Regions from separate parts of the Curtobacterium poinsettiae genome, predicted to be linked through region 2. Evidence: predicted binding sites of a transcription regulator. Region 2 holds the regulator's gene; the other holds the start of a gene.
What was found. Region 2 encodes HrcA, which represses chaperone genes, less so after heat shock. Its sites were predicted from a motif close to TTNGCACTCGNNNNNNNCGAGTGCNAA; they were not measured.

Region 1 (7,811 bases), 1.8 Mb from region 2:
GCGTGGGTGATGCGGGCGGAACTGCCCGGCCCGGACGCGGAACCGTCGTCGGACGTCGGACCCATCGGACAGGAGGCCCTCGGTGAGCGCGACTGAACCACTGGTGCTCGGCATCGAGACGAGCTGCGACGAGACGGGCGTGGGGATCGTGCGGGGGAACACCCTGCTGGCGAACGTGATCGCCTCGAGCATGGACGAGCACGCGCGCTACGGCGGGGTCGTGCCCGAGGTCGCCGCACGGGCCCACCTGGAGGCGATGACCCCGACGCTGCACGAGGCGCTCGAGCGTGCCGGCGTCACCCTCGACGAGCTCGACGCCGTCGCAGTGACCGCCGGGCCGGGTCTGGCCGGAGCGCTCATGGTCGGGGTGGGGGCAGCGAAGGCGCTCGCCGTGGCCACGGGCAAGCCGCTGTACGGCGTCAACCACCTGGTCGGGCACGTCGGTGCCGACGTGCTGCGCGAGGACGGCAGCGAGATCGAGCTGCCGACGATCGCGCTGCTCGTCTCCGGTGGGCACACGTCGCTGCTGCTGGTGCGGGACCTGGTCGGTGACGTCGAACTGCTCGGCGAGACGATCGACGACGCGGCGGGCGAGGCGTTCGACAAGGTCGCGCGGCTGCTCGGACTGCCCTACCCCGGCGGCCCGCAGATCGACCGGGCCGCGGCCGAGGGCGACCCGACGGCGATCCGGTTCCCCCGCGGGCTGACGCTGCCGAAGGACATGGCCGCACACCGGTACGACTTCTCGTTCTCGGGGCTGAAGACCGCCGTGGCCCGCTGGGTCGAACGCTGCCGCGACGAGGGCCGAGAGGTGCCGGTGGCCGACGTCGCCGCGAGCTTCCGCGAGGCCGTCGTCGACGTCCTGCTCACCAAGGCCCTGAACGCCTGCCGCGACACCGGTGTCGACCGGCTGCTGCTCGGTGGCGGCGTCGTCGCGAACGCCCGGTTGCGGCAGGTCGCCGAGGAACGCTGCGCGGCCGTGGGCGTGCGGCTGCGGATCCCGCCGTTCGACCTGTGCACGGACAACGGCGCGATGATCGCCGCCGTCGGCGCCCGACTCGTTGCCGAGGGGCACGCGCCGAGCGACCTCGGCATCGCGGCGGACTCGACCCTGCCGGTGACGACCGTCCAGGTCTGACCAGTTCGGCCCCGGTCCTTCTGGGGGAGCCTGTGGGAGGATTCACACGGGCGTCGGAGAGACCGGACGCCCGAGAGGGGTGGACGGTGTCCGATCAGAACGAGTGGCCGAAGCCGGGCGAGACGCCGAACGGCGCGGCGAACGGACAGCCCGACGGTGCACCCGCCCCGGACGCCCCGCAAGCACCTGACGCGCCGCAGGCCCCGTCGGCTCCGGAAGCGCCCCAGAACCCGTACGGCCAGCAGCAGAACCCGTACGGCCAGCCGCCGCAGCAGCAGAACCCGTACGGCCAGCAGCAGAACCCGTCCGGCCAGCCGCCGCAGCAGCAGAACCCGTCCGGCCAGCCGCCGCAGCAGCAGAACCCGTACGGCCAGCCGCCGCAGCAGCAGAACCCGTACGCCGCTCCGCAGCAGCCGCAGCCGCAGCCGAATCAGTACGGTCAGCAGCAGAACCCGTACGCGGCCCCGCAGCAGCAGCAGCAGCCGCCGCAGCAGGCGTACGGCGCACCGCAGAACCCCTACGGTCAGCAGCAGAACCCGTACGCGCAGCAGCAGCCGTACGCGGCCAACCCGTACTCGTACCAGCCCTACGCGCAGCGACCGAAGACGAACGTCCTGTCGATCCTGTCGATCGTCTTCGCGTTCGGCGGCGTCATCATCTGGCCGATCATCATCCTGACGAGCCCGGCCGGCGCGATCATGGGCCACATCGCCCTCGGCAAGATCAAGCAGAGCGGCGAGGGCGGCCGTGGCCTGGCGCTCGCAGGCATCATCGGTGGCTGGGTCCTGACGGGCCTGTTCATCCTGATCGTCGCCCTGGTGTGGATCTCGATCGCGAACTCGTCGAACTACTCGGACTACTCCGACTACTCCGACTACAGCTCGAACACCGGGGCCTTCGTCAGCTGACTTCGCCGCAGGGTGACGGAGGCCGCGAGCGGCCCCCGGCCCCCGGCCGTCAGCCGACCGTGTCGGTGAGCCGCTCGCACAGGATCGCCGTGTGGCGTCCCTCCAGGCGGGTGAGCACGAGTGTGACGCGACCCGATCCGCGCAACCGCAGCCGTTTGCGGAACTGCGCCGGGTCGACGTCGACGCCGCGCTTCTTGATCTCGACGGTGCCGATGCCGTCGGCGGCGAGCCGCGCGGCCAGCCGCTTGACGTCGAGCGGCATCGTGTCGAGCACCCGGAACCCCTGCGCGAAGGGTGTCGTGACGGCCCGGTCGGACGTGACGTAGGCGATGCCGTCGGACAGCATGTGCCCGTCGAGGCCCCTCGCCAGGTCGCCGATCAGTCGCGCGCGGATCACGGCGCCGTCCGGCTCGTACAGGTAGGCGCCGAGCGGTCCGACCTCGGTGTCGTCGGCGTCTGCCGCTCCGGTCATCTCGTCGATGCCGTGGCTGCCGATGACGGTGGCCGCGCGGCGGATGCCGGGGCGTGCGAGGGGGCCGAACCACAGGGCGAGCTCGACGACCTCGCGGTCGACGGAGGTCCACTGGGCCTCGGCGGTGTCCGGGATCAGGTCGCGGTCGATGCCGGGTCCGAGCTTCACGCCGGTCGGTGTCGTCGTCGCTGCGGCGAACACCGTGTCGAGCGAGGGGGACCAGTCGTCCGGGTCGGCGAGTCGGCGGGTGTCGGAGTGGCCGGAGGTGCGTCGTGCGGGGTCCATCCACGCGCCGTCCACCGAGGACAGGTCGAAGGACTCGGCGTCGCCGAGCTCCACCCGCGCGTTCGGCCAGAGGGCCAGGTTGTGGGTCGCGACGGCAGCCGTGACCTCGTCGCGGTCGACGGCGGTGACGTCCAGGTCGAGCGCCGCCATCGCCATGGCGTCCCCGCCGATGCCGCAGCCGAGATCGGCGACCCGGGTGAGCCCCGCGGCGGCGAAGCGTCCGGCGTGCTGGGCCGCGACCTGCAGTCGGGTGGCCTGCTCGAGACCGGCCTCGGTGAAGAGCATCCGGGACGCGAAGTCACCGAACTTGCCGCGGGCCTTGAGCCGGAGCTTCGCCTGGGTCAGCACGGCTGCGACGAGCCGTGGGTCGTGGCCCTCGGCGCGCAGCCGGGACACCACGCGGACGATCTCGCCGCCGTCGGAGACACCGGGGGTACGGTCGAGCAGGGCCATCCCGTCCGGGGTCAGCAGTGCGGTGAGTTCGGCGGCGTCCATGCGTCGATCCTCGCAGGTGCTGCGTGTTCTCCGGGTGTGCTGGCACTCGGATTGACCGAGTGCCAGTGGCCCCCTAGAGTTGGCGTTGGCACTCTCCTGCGCGAAGTGCCAACCGGTTTTCATCTGTACCGAGTCCGTACCGAGAAAGAAGAGGTCACCGTGGCCGTCAGCATCAAGCCGCTCGAGGATCGCATCGTCATCCGCCAGGTCGAGGCGGAGCAGACCACCGCTTCCGGTCTGGTCATCCCCGACACCGCGAAGGAGAAGCCCCAGGAGGGCGAGGTCGTCGCCGTGGGTCCGGGTCGCATCGACGACAACGGCAACCGCGTCCCGCTCGACGTCGCCGTGGGTGACAAGGTCATCTACTCCAAGTACGGCGGAACCGAGGTCAAGTACTCGGGCGAGGACCTGCTGGTCCTGTCGGCCCGCGACGTCCTCGCGGTCATCGTCCACTGAGTCCAGTACGCATGACGGACGCCCCGTCCGGCCTTCGGGCCGACGGGGCGTTCGTGTGTCCGGGGCCGGTCTGCAGAGCGCTCCGGTCCTGATCAGCCCGCTTGCAGCCCGCCTGGAGGCCCGGTGCACGTCCCGGGGTCGGCGGTCCTTCCTAGGATGGTTCCGTGAGTGAACCGAGTCCGGCGCGACCCGTCCGCAGCGAGGCATCCGTCGGCGTGGTGCAGGCCGTCGTGGCCTACGGGCTCTGGGGGCTGATGCCCCTGCTCTTCGCGGCCATGGCCCCCGCGGCGGCGTTCGAGATCGTGTCGTGGCGGATCGTCTTCGGTCTGGTGTTCTGCGCGGTGGCGATCGCGGTCACCCGGTCGTGGCTCCGCACCCGCACCTTGATGGCCCAGCGCCGCGTGATGCTCGTGATGGGGCTCGCCGCCGTCCTGATCCTGGTGAACTGGACCGTCTACGTCCTCGCGACGACGACCGGTCACACGGTCGAGGCCGCGCTCGGGTACTTCATCAACCCGCTCGTCACGATCGCCCTCGGCGTCGTGGTCCTGCGCGAACGCCTGCGTCCGGCGCAGTGGGCCGCGGTCGGGTTGAGCGTCGTGGCGGTCGTGGTCATCGCGATCGGCTACGGGCAGATGCCGTGGATCTCGCTGGCCCTGGCGTTCTCGTTCGGCCTGTACGGCTTGGTGAAGAAGCGCGTCGGCGGCACCGTGGACGCGCTGAGCGGCCTGACGATCGAGACCGTGTGGCTGCTGCCGATCGCGGTCGTGGCGCTGGTGGTGCTCGGTGTGACCGGGCTCGGCGGCGGCGTGACGTTCACGAGCGAGGGCTGGGGGCACGCTGTCATCACCGTGCTGACCGGGCCGGCGACCGCGGTGCCGCTGCTGCTCTTCGCCTCGTCGGCGCGCCGGGTGAGCCTGTCGACCCTGGGCTTGACCCAGTACCTGGCACCGGTGATGCAGCTGCTCGTCGGGGTCCTGGTGCAGCACGAGGAGATGTCGGCCGGGCGCTGGTTCGGCTTCGGCATCGTGTGGCTCGCGCTCGTGGTGCTGACGGCGGACTCGTTCGCCGCCGCACGCGCGTCCCGCCGCCGGGCGCTCGCACCCACCCCGGCCGAGCCGGTCTGACCCGGTCTCCACCGCGAAAGCGACAGGCCCCCGCGGAACTTCCGCGGGGGCCTGTCGCTCTCGCGAGCGGTGCTGGGCTGAACCCTACTTCTTCACCGCACCCTGGATGGCGCTCTGGTAGACGGGCTTGTTGTCGCCGTCGAACTTGTAGATGCCGATGTACGCGCTCGACGGGTCGTTGTTGTCGTCGAACGGACCGATGCCGGACGGGCCGGTGTAGTGGATGTCCTTGCCGTCGTCCAGGAGCGTCTTGCACTCCTTGAACGTCGCACACTCCGTGCCGCCGTCAGCTCCCGACACCGCAGCCATGTTGGCCTGGATCGTGCCGGAGTCGGTGCCCTTGCCCTTCACCGCAGCGAGGGCGGCGAGGACCGTGGCGTCGTACGACTCGGCCGCGTACGAGTAGTCGGCGAGCGTCTTGCCCGACGAGTCCTTGTAGAACGCAGCGAGCTGCTTCTTGAAGTCGTCCTTCGGCGAGGCACCGGGGATGGTGCCCTGGGCGCCGCTCAGGGTGCCCTTGTCGAAGTCCTTCGAGTAGTCCGCCGTGTTGCCGTCGGACATGTAGATCTTCGCTTCGTTCCCCTGCGAGACGAGCTCCGGGATGATCGACTTCGTCTCGTCGAAGGCCAGGACGACGATCGCGTCGGGCTTCTGGGCCAGTGCCGCGGTCACCTCGGACGAGAACGTGGTCTGGCCGGGCGGGAACTCCTGGCCCTCGCCCTTGCCGCCGTAGACGACCTGGCCGCCCGAAGCCTCGACCGCGGCCTGCACGGAGTTGCGGAGGCCGGTGCCGTACGTGTCGTTGAAGACCAGGAAGGCGACCTTCGCGTTGCCGTCACCGGTCACGAGCTGACCGAGCGCGGAACCCTGCACCGAGTCCGGCGGTGCGGTCCGGTAGTAGTACGACGAGTACCCGGAGAGGTCGCTCGCCGTGTTCGCCGGCGAGATCTCGACGATGCAGTTGCTGGTCAGCTGGTCGATGACGTTCAGCGTGACGGACGAGGACTCGGCGCCGATCGCGACCGGGACCTTCGCGTTGACGAGCTTCGTCGCCGCGGAGCTCGACACGGTCATGTCGTTGCTGTCACCGGAGTCGGTCGCCGGGTCGATCGTGACGTCCTTGTCGAGGACACCGCCCGCGGCGTTGATGTCCTTGACGGCCAGGCCGACACCGGACTCGGCCGGCGGGTTCAGGTAGGCCAGCGAACCGGTCAGGGGCAGGATCGTGCCGATCTTCAGCGCGTCCGTGCCAGGGGTGTCGGGGGCCTTGCAGCTGGCGGCGGGATCCTTCTTCGCATCGCTCGACGCCGAGCTCGAGGGGGAAGCACTGCCGGTGGTGGAACACGCGGCGAGGAGGACGGCTGCTGCGCCCGCCAACGCCAGTGCCGCGGTGGCACGGGTGGTTCTGATCATCCGTGGAGCCCTTTCTCTGCGCGGAGGCTGTGCCGCTTCGGGTGAATGCGACGCCTCCACTGGATGTCGAGAAACGTAGGGTCCATGTGTTTCGCCCGTGTGACGGGGCGGTACGCAAAGGTGTTTCGTTACCGAGCCGTGACGTTCCTGTGCGTGGGGACAGGCATCCGTGCAGGAGCCGCGGTGCCGGCGTGGTGCCCTGACCTGCGCCAGGCGGATGGTCCGGCAGGGTGTTCGGGAGGCCCGGGGGCGCGCCGGTGGACGGCGGGCCGGTCAGCCGTGCTGGCCCGGTCAGCCGTGCTGGCCCGGTCAGCTCTGCTGTCCGGCTTCCTCGTCGAGTTCGGCCTGGGACCGCAGGACGCAGAACTCGTTGCCCTCCGGGTCGGCGAAGACCACCCATCCGCCGTCCGGGTGGCGCAGGTCGGCGAGCTCCACGGCACCGATGCCGCGGAGCCGCTCGACCTCCTCGTCGCGGGTGCGGTCGGTGGGGCGCAGGTCGAAGTGGATCCGGTTCTTCACGGTCTTCGTCTCGGGCACCTGGAGGAACAGCACCGTGTGCGATCGATCGGGTGCTGTGATCTCGCACTCCTCGTGCCCCGGAGCATTCGGGTCGTCGGGCAGGTCCACGTACCCGAGCACCTGCTTCCACCACTCGGACTGGGCGTAGGCGTCGCGGGAGTCGATCGTGGTGTGGGAGACAGCGCTGACCATGCCGCGACACTACCGCCGGGGAACGCAGCTGCGGGGGACGGGGCGGGGGACTGGGTGAAGACGCCGTCGTGCTGCTCCGACGCCGCGGTGCTCGCGAGACGCCGCCAAATTCGGCGGCGTCTCGGGGACTCGGCGGCGCCCAACCCGCACGACGGCGTCTCGCGCTGCCCGCCAGCCGCTGCTCACGAGCCCGGCTGGCGACGTGCGCCGATCGGTGCTGCGCGGAACAAGGGGAGCCCGGCAGCCGACAGCACCGCAGCCAGCGCTCGTGCATCCGCAGCTTCCCGCATCGTCCACCGCGCGAACCCGCGCACCTCGGGATCCCGTCGGAGCGCGTCCTCACGGTTCTTCTCGTCCCACAGCGCTCGAGGGTCGTCGTACTTCAAGCGACCGTCGAACTCACCGATCACGCCGGCGTCGGGCCACCAGAAGTCCGTCCTGAACCTGCCGAGCGGTGTCTCGAACTCGCGCTGCAGCTCCGGAGCAGGACCCCCGAGGTCACGGGCGGTGACGCGGCTGATCGACTCGCCGGGCGATTCGGCACGGGCATCGGCGAAGTCGATCGCGGCGGCAGCCTGTCGGCATCCGCGCAGGCGCCCAGGTGGTCCGAGCGCGTCGAGTGCGGCGACGAGCCCTTCGCGGCTGACCAGGGCAGACCGGAGCACGTGGTCGAGCACGACGACGGCGTGGGTGAACGACTGCCGACGCGCGATGTCGAGCACGGTCCGGTCGAGCGAGGTCGTCGGGATCCCGTCGACCACGACGCGTTCGCCGTTCCGGATCCGCCCAGCGTGACGGACGACGCC
Region 2 (7,811 bases):
TCGCGAGCGGTGCCACCGCAGGGACGCGCGGACGGATTGCCTGCTTCGCCGCCTCGTGCGCGATGGCGGCCCACCGCGCACGACCCTTCTCGACCTTCGCGCCGTCCCACCGGGAGACACTGCGCACAGCCGACCACGGCACCACCCGGTCGACACCGATCTCGGTCGCCGCCTGCACGGCCATCTCGTCGCGGCCGCCCTTCGCCAGTGCCTGCACCAGCGTCAGCGACGGACGCGGTGCGTCCTGGTGCTCGAGGGTCTCGACCGCGAGCTCCAGCGTGTCCTTGCCGAGTGCCGTGACCGGTCCGGACACCACGGTGCCCCGACCGTCGGCGATCCGCAGGACCTCGCCGACCCGGACCCGCGCGACGGAGACCGCGTGCCGGCCCTCGGCGCCGTCGAGCGACACCGTGTCGCCGACGACGACGTCGAGCGAGTCGACGAGGTACAGCGACGCCATCAGTGGTTGAAGAAACGGTCGCGGAGCTTGCCGAACATGCCCTGCTGGAACCGGGCGAGCTGCGGAGCCGTCGTCTTGTGCGACTTCGCCAGCTGCTCGACCAGCTGCCGTTCCTTGTGGGACAGCTTGGTCGGGGTGACGACCTGCACGCCGACCCGCAGGTCACCGCGGCCGTTCCCGCGCAGCTTCGTGATGCCGCGGTCCTTGATGACGAGGACGTCGGCGCTCTGCACACCGGGTCGGATCTCGAGCTCGACCGGACCGTCGAGGCCGTCGATGGTGGTGGTCGTGCCGAGGACGGCGTCGGTCATGCCGACCTCGAGCGTGGCCAGCAGGTCGTCACCGTCGCGGCTGAAGACGTCGTCGTGGCGCACGCGGATCTCGAGGTACAGGTCACCGGACGGGCCACCGGCCGGACCGACCTCGCCCTGGCCCGGCATCTGCAGCCGCAGTCCGGAGTCGACGCCGGCGGGGACGTCCACCGGTACGGTGCGACGGGCGCGGACGCGGCCCTGGCCCTGGCAGGTCGGGCAGGGGCTCGGGATGACGGTGCCGTACCCGCGGCAGGTGCCGCACGGGGCGCTCGTCACGACGTTGCCGAGGAGCGACCGGACCTGGCGCTGGATGTGCCCGGAACCGCCGCAGATGTCGCACGTGCGCGGGCTGGTGCCCGGTGCGCAGCAGGAGCCGTGGCAGGTCTCGCACAGCACGGCCGTGTCGACCTCGACGTCCTTGTGGGTGCCGAAGACGACCTCGTCGAGGTCGACCTCGATGCGGAGCAGGGCGTCCTGCCCCCGTTCGGCACGGCTGCGGGGGCCGGAGCCACGTCCGCCGCCACCGCCACCACCGAAGAAGGCGTCGAAGATGTCGCTGAAGCCGCCAGCACCGCCTCCGAAGGGGCTGTCGGCCTGCGGTCCGGCGTCGTACCGGCGTCGCTGCTCGGGGTCGCTCAGCACGTCGTACGCGTGCGTCACGTCCTTGAAGCGCTCGGCGGCGTCGGGTGCCGGGTTCACGTCCGGGTGGAGCTCACGCGCCAGGCGGCGGTAGGCCTTCTTGATGTCGGCATCGGAGGCGTCTCGCTGGACGCCGAGGACGTCGTAGTGGTCTGCCACGTATCCCTCAGTCGGTTGGGTTCGGTCGGTTGGTCAATGTTCGCCCAGGAGTTTGGACAGGTACCGGGCGACGGCCCGGACGGCCGCCATGTTCGTGCCGTAGTCCATCCGGGTCGGTCCGAGGACGCCCAGTCGGGCCACCTCGCCACCGGCCAGGTAGCCGCCGGCGACGATGCTCGTGGCGTCGAGCCCGTACTCGGCGTTCTCGACGCCGATGCTGGCCGCCACCGCGATGTCGTCCACCTGCATCTCCCCGAACAAGCGGAGCAGGGTGACTTGTTCCTCGATCGCTTCGAGCACGGGGAAGAGGCCGCCGGAGAAGTCCTGCTCGCTCTTCGCCAGGTTCGCCGCACCGGCCATCAGCAGGCGGTCCTGCCGGTTCGCAGCGACCTGCTCGATGAGCGTGGCGACGACGACCCCGCCGAGCGTCTGGGCGTCGGGGCGGAGCTGCTGCGGCACGGCCCGGAGTGCGGTCGGGACGTCCTGCAGCAGGAGCCCCACCGTGGCGCCGTTCACCACGGTGCGGAGTTCGCCGAGCGAGTCCTCGTCGAGCGCGACGTCGGTCTCGACCACGCGCTGCTCGACCCGGGCGGTGTCGGTGATGAGCACCACCATCAGCCGGGCGTCACCGAGCCGCACCAGCTCGACGTGCTGCACGCGGGCGCGCACCATCGACGGGTACTGCACCAGGGCGACCTGGTTCGTGAGCTGGCTGAGCAGCCGGACGGTGCGCCCGAGGACTTCGTCGAGGTCGTTCGGGGCGCCGAGGAAGGTCTCGATGGCGTGCCGCTGCGCGCTGGAGAGCGGACGGGCACCGGCGAGGTGGTCCACGAAGAGGCGGTATCCCTTGTCGGTCGGTACGCGACCGGACGAGGTGTGCGGGGCCGCGATGAGCTGTTCGTCCTCGAGCAGGGCCATGTCGTTGCGGATGGTCGCGGCGCTGACCCCGAAGGCGTGCCGCTCGACGATGGTCTTCGACCCGACGGGTTCACGCGACGCCACGTAGTCGCGCACGATGGCCTTGAGGACCTCGAGGCTGCGTTCACTGACCACGAGCGTCTCCTTCCCGATCGACCTGGCACTCGGACGTGTCGACTGCTGATCCTACGCCCGACCGCTGACGGCCCGGGACTTCCGGGCGGTCGGCCGATACGCTTCCGCCATGACCTACGGACAGCAGCCCGGCGGCCCTTCCGACCAGCAGCCCGGCGGGCCGCAGCAGCCCGGCGGGCCGCAGCAGCCCGGCGGGCCGCAGCAGCCCGGCGGGCCCCAGCAGCCCAGTGGCCCCCAGCAGCCCGGGGGCCAGTACGGCCCCGGCCCCGGCGGGCCGCAGCAGCCCGGCGGCCCCCAGTACCCCGGCGGGCCCCAGTACCCCTCCGGGTACACCCCGCCCCAGCCGATGAGCCCCGAGGACCAGCGCCTCTGGGCGACGCTGACGCACATCGGCGGCATCTTCTTCACCGTGGTCGCACCGCTGGTGGCCTACCTGGTCCTGCGCGACCGCGGCGGCTTCATCCGCGAGCACACCCGGGTCGCCCTGAACTTCCACATCACGATGGCGATCGCCTACGTGGTCGGTTCCCTCACCTCGGTGTTCGGGGTCGGGCTCCTGATCATCTTCGCCGCGGGCATCGTGTCGCTGATCTTCAGCATCATGGCCGCGATCGCCGCGAACCAGGGCCAGTTCTACCGCTACCCGCTCTCGATCGAGTTCATCAAGCAGTAAGCGGCACGCACTCGGCAGCAAGCAGTGCGCACGCCGCTCAGTCGAGCAGCTCCCGCACCACCGCGTCGGCGAGCAGCCGACCCTGCAGGGTCAGGTCGATGCGTCCCCGCACCGCGGCCGACCCGTCCACGAGCCCGCGTGCGATGAGGCCGGCGACCCGGCCACGGGCCTCCTGGCGGATCTCGCTCGTGGCGAGCTCCCCGCGGACCCGCGCGGCGAGCAGCAGGCGCTCGACGTACCGCGTCTCGTCGTCGATGGTCTCGCGGCCGGCGGCCGGCGACTCCCCCGACAGCACCCGGTTCGCGTAGGCGGCCGGGTGCTTGACGTTCCACCAGCGGGTACCGGCGACGGCGGAGTGCGCACCGGGGCCGACGCCCCACCAGTCGTGGCCCTTCCAGTAGGACAGGTTGTGGCGACTCGCGTGCCCGTCGCCGCGCGCCCAGTTCGAGACCTCGTACCAGGAGTAGCCGGCGTCGCCGAGCACCTGGTCGGCGAGCTCGTACATGTCGGCGGCCAGGTCGTCGTCGGGGGCGGGGAGCTCACCGCGGGCGACCATGCGGCCCATCGCGGTGCCGTCCTCGACGATGAGCGAGTAGGCCGACACGTGGTCGGGCTCGCACGCGATCGCGGCGTCGAGCGAGGTCCGCCAGTCGGCGAGCGACTCCCCCGGCGTGGAGTAGATCAGGTCGAGCGAGACGTCGAGCCCCTGCTGCTTCGCGAGGTCGACGACGACGGGGACCCGCAGGGGGTCGTGCGTTCGGTCGAGCGTGGCGAGCACGTGCGGCACCGCGGACTGCATCCCGTAGCTGATCCGGTTGAACCCGCCGGCCCGCAGGGTCTCGAGCGACGCCGCGTCGACGGAGTCGGGGTTCGCCTCGGTGGTGACCTCGGCCCCGGGCAGGATGCCCCACGTGTCGTCGATCGCCCGCAGGATCATCGCCAGGTCGGACGCCGGCAGCATGGTCGGGGTCCCGCCGCCGAAGAACACGGTCGACACCGGGCGCCGCGGCACGCCGGAACGGTCGAGCACGGTCGCGGCCCACTCGATCTCGCGCACGGCGTGGCCGGCGTAGTCGTCGCGACGGACGCCGCGGAGCTCGGAGGCCGTGTAGGTGTTGAAGTCGCAGTAGCCACAGCGCACACGGCAGAACGGGACGTGCACGTAGACGCCGAACGGGACGTCACCGGCGGCGGGAGCAGCGCCGGGGCCGGTGGCGGGGCCCGCTGCCGCCCACGGCGTGATCAGGCCGTCCGCGGGTGCTGGATCGGCGATCGGGAGAGCACTCGGCATGGAGTCCATTGTCCGTCATGATGGGAGCCATGGAGCACCATCCCGTCCCCACCACGGTCCTGTGGGACATCGACGGCACCCTCGTGATGAACGCGTCGTCCCCGGGCAACCTCTACCACCTGGCCCTCGAGCGGGCGGTGGGCCGCGACCTCACCCTGCGGGTGGGGCACCAGCACGGCCGGACCGACGCCGGACTCATCGCCGAGCACGTGCGCGCCCACGCGTTCGAGGACACCCTGATCCCCACGGTCAGTCGGCACCTGCACGACCTGACCGCCGAACGGCACGCCTCCGGCGACCACCGCAGCCCCGTCCCCGGAGCGAAGGCGCTCCTGACCCGGTTCGCCGAGCTCGGGTGGCGCAACGGGCTGCTCACCGGCAACTCGGAGTACCGCGCCCGGGTGAAGCTCACCGGCGCCGGGTTCGACCCCGACGGCTTCGACTGGGAGCACTCGTACTTCGGCGACACCGAGGTCGATCGGGCGGGGGTCACCCACCGTGCCGCCGCCGACCTGGTCGGCACCCGGGCGGTGATCGTCGGCGACACCCCGCGTGACGGCGAGGCAGCCGACGCCGCCGGCATCCCGTTCCTGGCCGTGGCGACCGGCATCTACGACGTCGACGCGCTCCGGCACACGAACGCCGTGACGGTCGCGCGCGACTGCCAGCAGGACGCGGCGCTCATCGAGGACGCGATCGCCGCGCTCCCGCCGCTGCGCTGAGCAGTGGCCGGACGCGCCCGGCGCGACGGCCACGACCCACGCGCGTCGCGCCCGGCGCGACGGCAACGACCCCCGCGCGACAGGCGCGGCCCCGGCGCGACAGGCGCGCCCCGGCGCCTAGTCGCCCCGCAGTGCCGCCAGGTACTTCTCCGCCATGACCTTCTGCTGCCGGCGTACGAACGGCGCGACGAAACGCCACTTCGCGCTCGACGGCTGCGAGAACTGCCGGATCTGCAGCCACACCGAGCCGTCCTGGGTGCGCTCGACGACGAACGACTCCTCGCCGGAGAGCGGATGCCCCTCGAGCGTGCCGTACGCGAAGCCCTTGCGGTCGTGCTCGTCGATGATCGACACGACCCGCACCGGTGCCAGCACGGTCTGCCCGAAGGCGTGGATCGTCAGGGTCGCGCTCGTGCCCGCCGTCAGCAGCGGTGTGCCGTCCGGTGCGAACTTCTCGACCCGGGGCGTCCCGATGGACGCCGGAGCGATCGGCACGCCGTCGTCGTCGAAGGTCACCGGGTTGTACCGGACCTCGTCGTCGTCGGGCTGCTCCTCGACGCGGACCCGCACGCCGCTGCGCTCCTGGATCTGCCACGTCAGTGCCTGCACCACGGCGGTCTCGAACCGCTGGTCGCCGTGTCCGATCCGCGCGCGCGACTCGGCCGGGGTGAAGCCCTCGGGCGGGTAGGTCATGAGGTCCGACGCCTGGGTCGCCCCCACCGCGCCGTACGTCAGGGCGGTCCGGTAGCTCCCGCGGATGCTCATGCCGCCATGCTACTTGGGCGGGCCGCCCCGGATCGAACCGATCCCCTCTCAGCTCCGCCCGACCGGCGCGGCGCCGGTGCGCCCCGAACTGGAGGCCCGACAAGCGCCCGCCACGCGGCTATCGTCAGCAGGTGCCCCACACCACCCCCGCCCGCCCGCGGTCCGTCGACCGCCGGACCGCCGCCCTCGCCGTGCTCACGCTCGTCGCGTTCGGCCTGGCGGCCGCCGCCCGGGTGCTGGTGGACGTGACGACCTCGGCTGCGGCGTCCCCCGCCCGGTACGCCGCCGTCGCACTCGCCCCCGAGGCGTGGACCGGCTTCGACACCGCGAACGTCATCGCCGCCGTCGGGGCCAGCTGTGCCGGCGCCGGGGTGCTGCTGTTCGGTGCCGCACTGGTGTCCGCGGTGCGTCGTCACCCGGGCCGACGGCTCCCGCTCGCCCTCGCGGTGGTGACCCTCGCGATGGTGGTCGGCGCCGTGGCCGCCGGGGTCACCTCGGGCCGACAGACCGACTTCGACGCGGCTGCCCACTGGGCCATCCTGCGGACCGCACTGGCGGGACTGGCCGCGGCGAGCCTCCCGGCCCTCGGCCTGGCCGCCCTGCGGGCCCGCGCCCGCCGCACCGGCTGAACCGGCGCTACTTCTTCTTCTCTTCGACGTCGCCGGAGAGCGCCGCGATGAAGGCTTCCTGCGGGACCTCGACCCGACCGATGGTCTTCATGCGCTTCTTGCCCTCCTTCTGCTTCTCGAGGAGCTTGCGCTTGCGGGTGATGTCACCGCCGTAGCACTTGGCCAGGACGTCCTTGCGCATGGCGCGGATGCTCTCGCGGGCGATGATGCGGGCGCCGATGGCGGCCTGGATCGGCACCTCGAACTGCTGGCGCGGGATGAGCTTGCGCAGCCGCTCGGTCATGAGCGTGCCGTAGGCGTACGCCTTGTCGCGGTGCACGATCGCACTGAACGCGTCGACCTGGTCGCCCTGCAGCAGGATGTCGACCTTGACGAGGTCGGCGGCCTGGTCGCCGGTGGGCTCGTAGTCGAGCGACGCGTACCCCTGGGTCTTGCTCTTCAGCTGGTCGAAGAAGTCGAAGACGATCTCGCCGAGGGGCATCTCGTAGCGGATCTCGACGCGGTCCTCGCCGAGGTACTCCATGCCGAGCAGGGAGCCACGGCGCTGCTGGCAGAGCTCCATGATCGCGCCGACGTAGTCCTTCGGGGCCAGGATCGCGGCGCGGACCATCGGCTCGCGGACCTCGACGATGCGCCCGGTCGGGAACTCCGAGGGGTTCGTGACCTCGGTCACGGCGTTGTCCTCGGTCGTGACCTCGTAGATCACGCTCGGGGCGGTGGTGATGAGGTCGAGGCCGAACTCGCGGGACAGCCGCTCGGTGATGATCTCGAGGTGCAGCAGCCCGAGGAACCCGCAGCGGAACCCGAAGCCGAGCGCGACCGAGGTCTCCGGCTCGTAGACCAGTGCGGCGTCGGAGAGCTTGAGCTTGTCGAGCGCTTCACGGAGCACCGGGTAGTCGCTGCCGTCGATCGGGTACAGGCCCGAGAACACCATCGGCTTCGGGTCGGTGTAGCCGGGCAGTGCCTGGGTCGCCGGCTTCTGCGCGCTGGTGACGGTGTCGCCGACCTTCGACTGGCGGACGTCCTTCACGCCGGTGATCAGGTAGCCGACCTCGCCGACCGACAGGCCCTTGGTGGGCTTCGGCTCCGGGCTCGAGACCCCGATC

Region 1: groES (co-chaperone GroES) is a predicted target of HrcA. The motif match lies at 3,338-3,364, and genes of this name have one in related genera.

What each region holds. Positions count from the first base shown of each region.
Region 1 is NZ_CP178434.1:3,307,231-3,315,041, reverse strand. Features, by position in the region: gene rimI (ribosomal protein S18-alanine N-acetyltransferase) at 1-96, shown strand, start outside; gene tsaD (tRNA (adenosine(37)-N6)-threonylcarbamoyltransferase complex transferase subunit TsaD) at 83-1,138, shown strand; gene ACL00U_RS15590 (DUF4190 domain-containing protein) at 1,225-2,046, shown strand; gene ACL00U_RS15585 (class I SAM-dependent methyltransferase) at 2,096-3,298, opposite strand; gene groES (co-chaperone GroES) at 3,458-3,754, shown strand; gene rarD (EamA family transporter RarD) at 3,919-4,881, shown strand; gene ACL00U_RS15570 (ABC transporter substrate-binding protein) at 4,966-6,294, opposite strand; gene ACL00U_RS15565 (VOC family protein) at 6,604-7,005, opposite strand; gene ACL00U_RS15560 (hypothetical protein) at 7,188-7,811, opposite strand, start outside.
Region 2 is NZ_CP178434.1:1,503,662-1,511,472, reverse strand. Features, by position in the region: gene ACL00U_RS07125 (16S rRNA (uracil(1498)-N(3))-methyltransferase) at 1-460, opposite strand, end outside; gene dnaJ (molecular chaperone DnaJ) at 460-1,572, opposite strand; gene hrcA (heat-inducible transcriptional repressor HrcA) at 1,606-2,625, opposite strand; gene ACL00U_RS07110 (DUF4870 domain-containing protein) at 2,735-3,298, shown strand; gene hemW (radical SAM family heme chaperone HemW) at 3,336-4,589, opposite strand; gene ACL00U_RS07100 (HAD family hydrolase) at 4,619-5,311, shown strand; gene ACL00U_RS07095 (DUF1990 family protein) at 5,429-6,076, opposite strand; gene ACL00U_RS07090 (hypothetical protein) at 6,208-6,705, shown strand; gene lepA (translation elongation factor 4) at 6,713-7,811, opposite strand, start outside.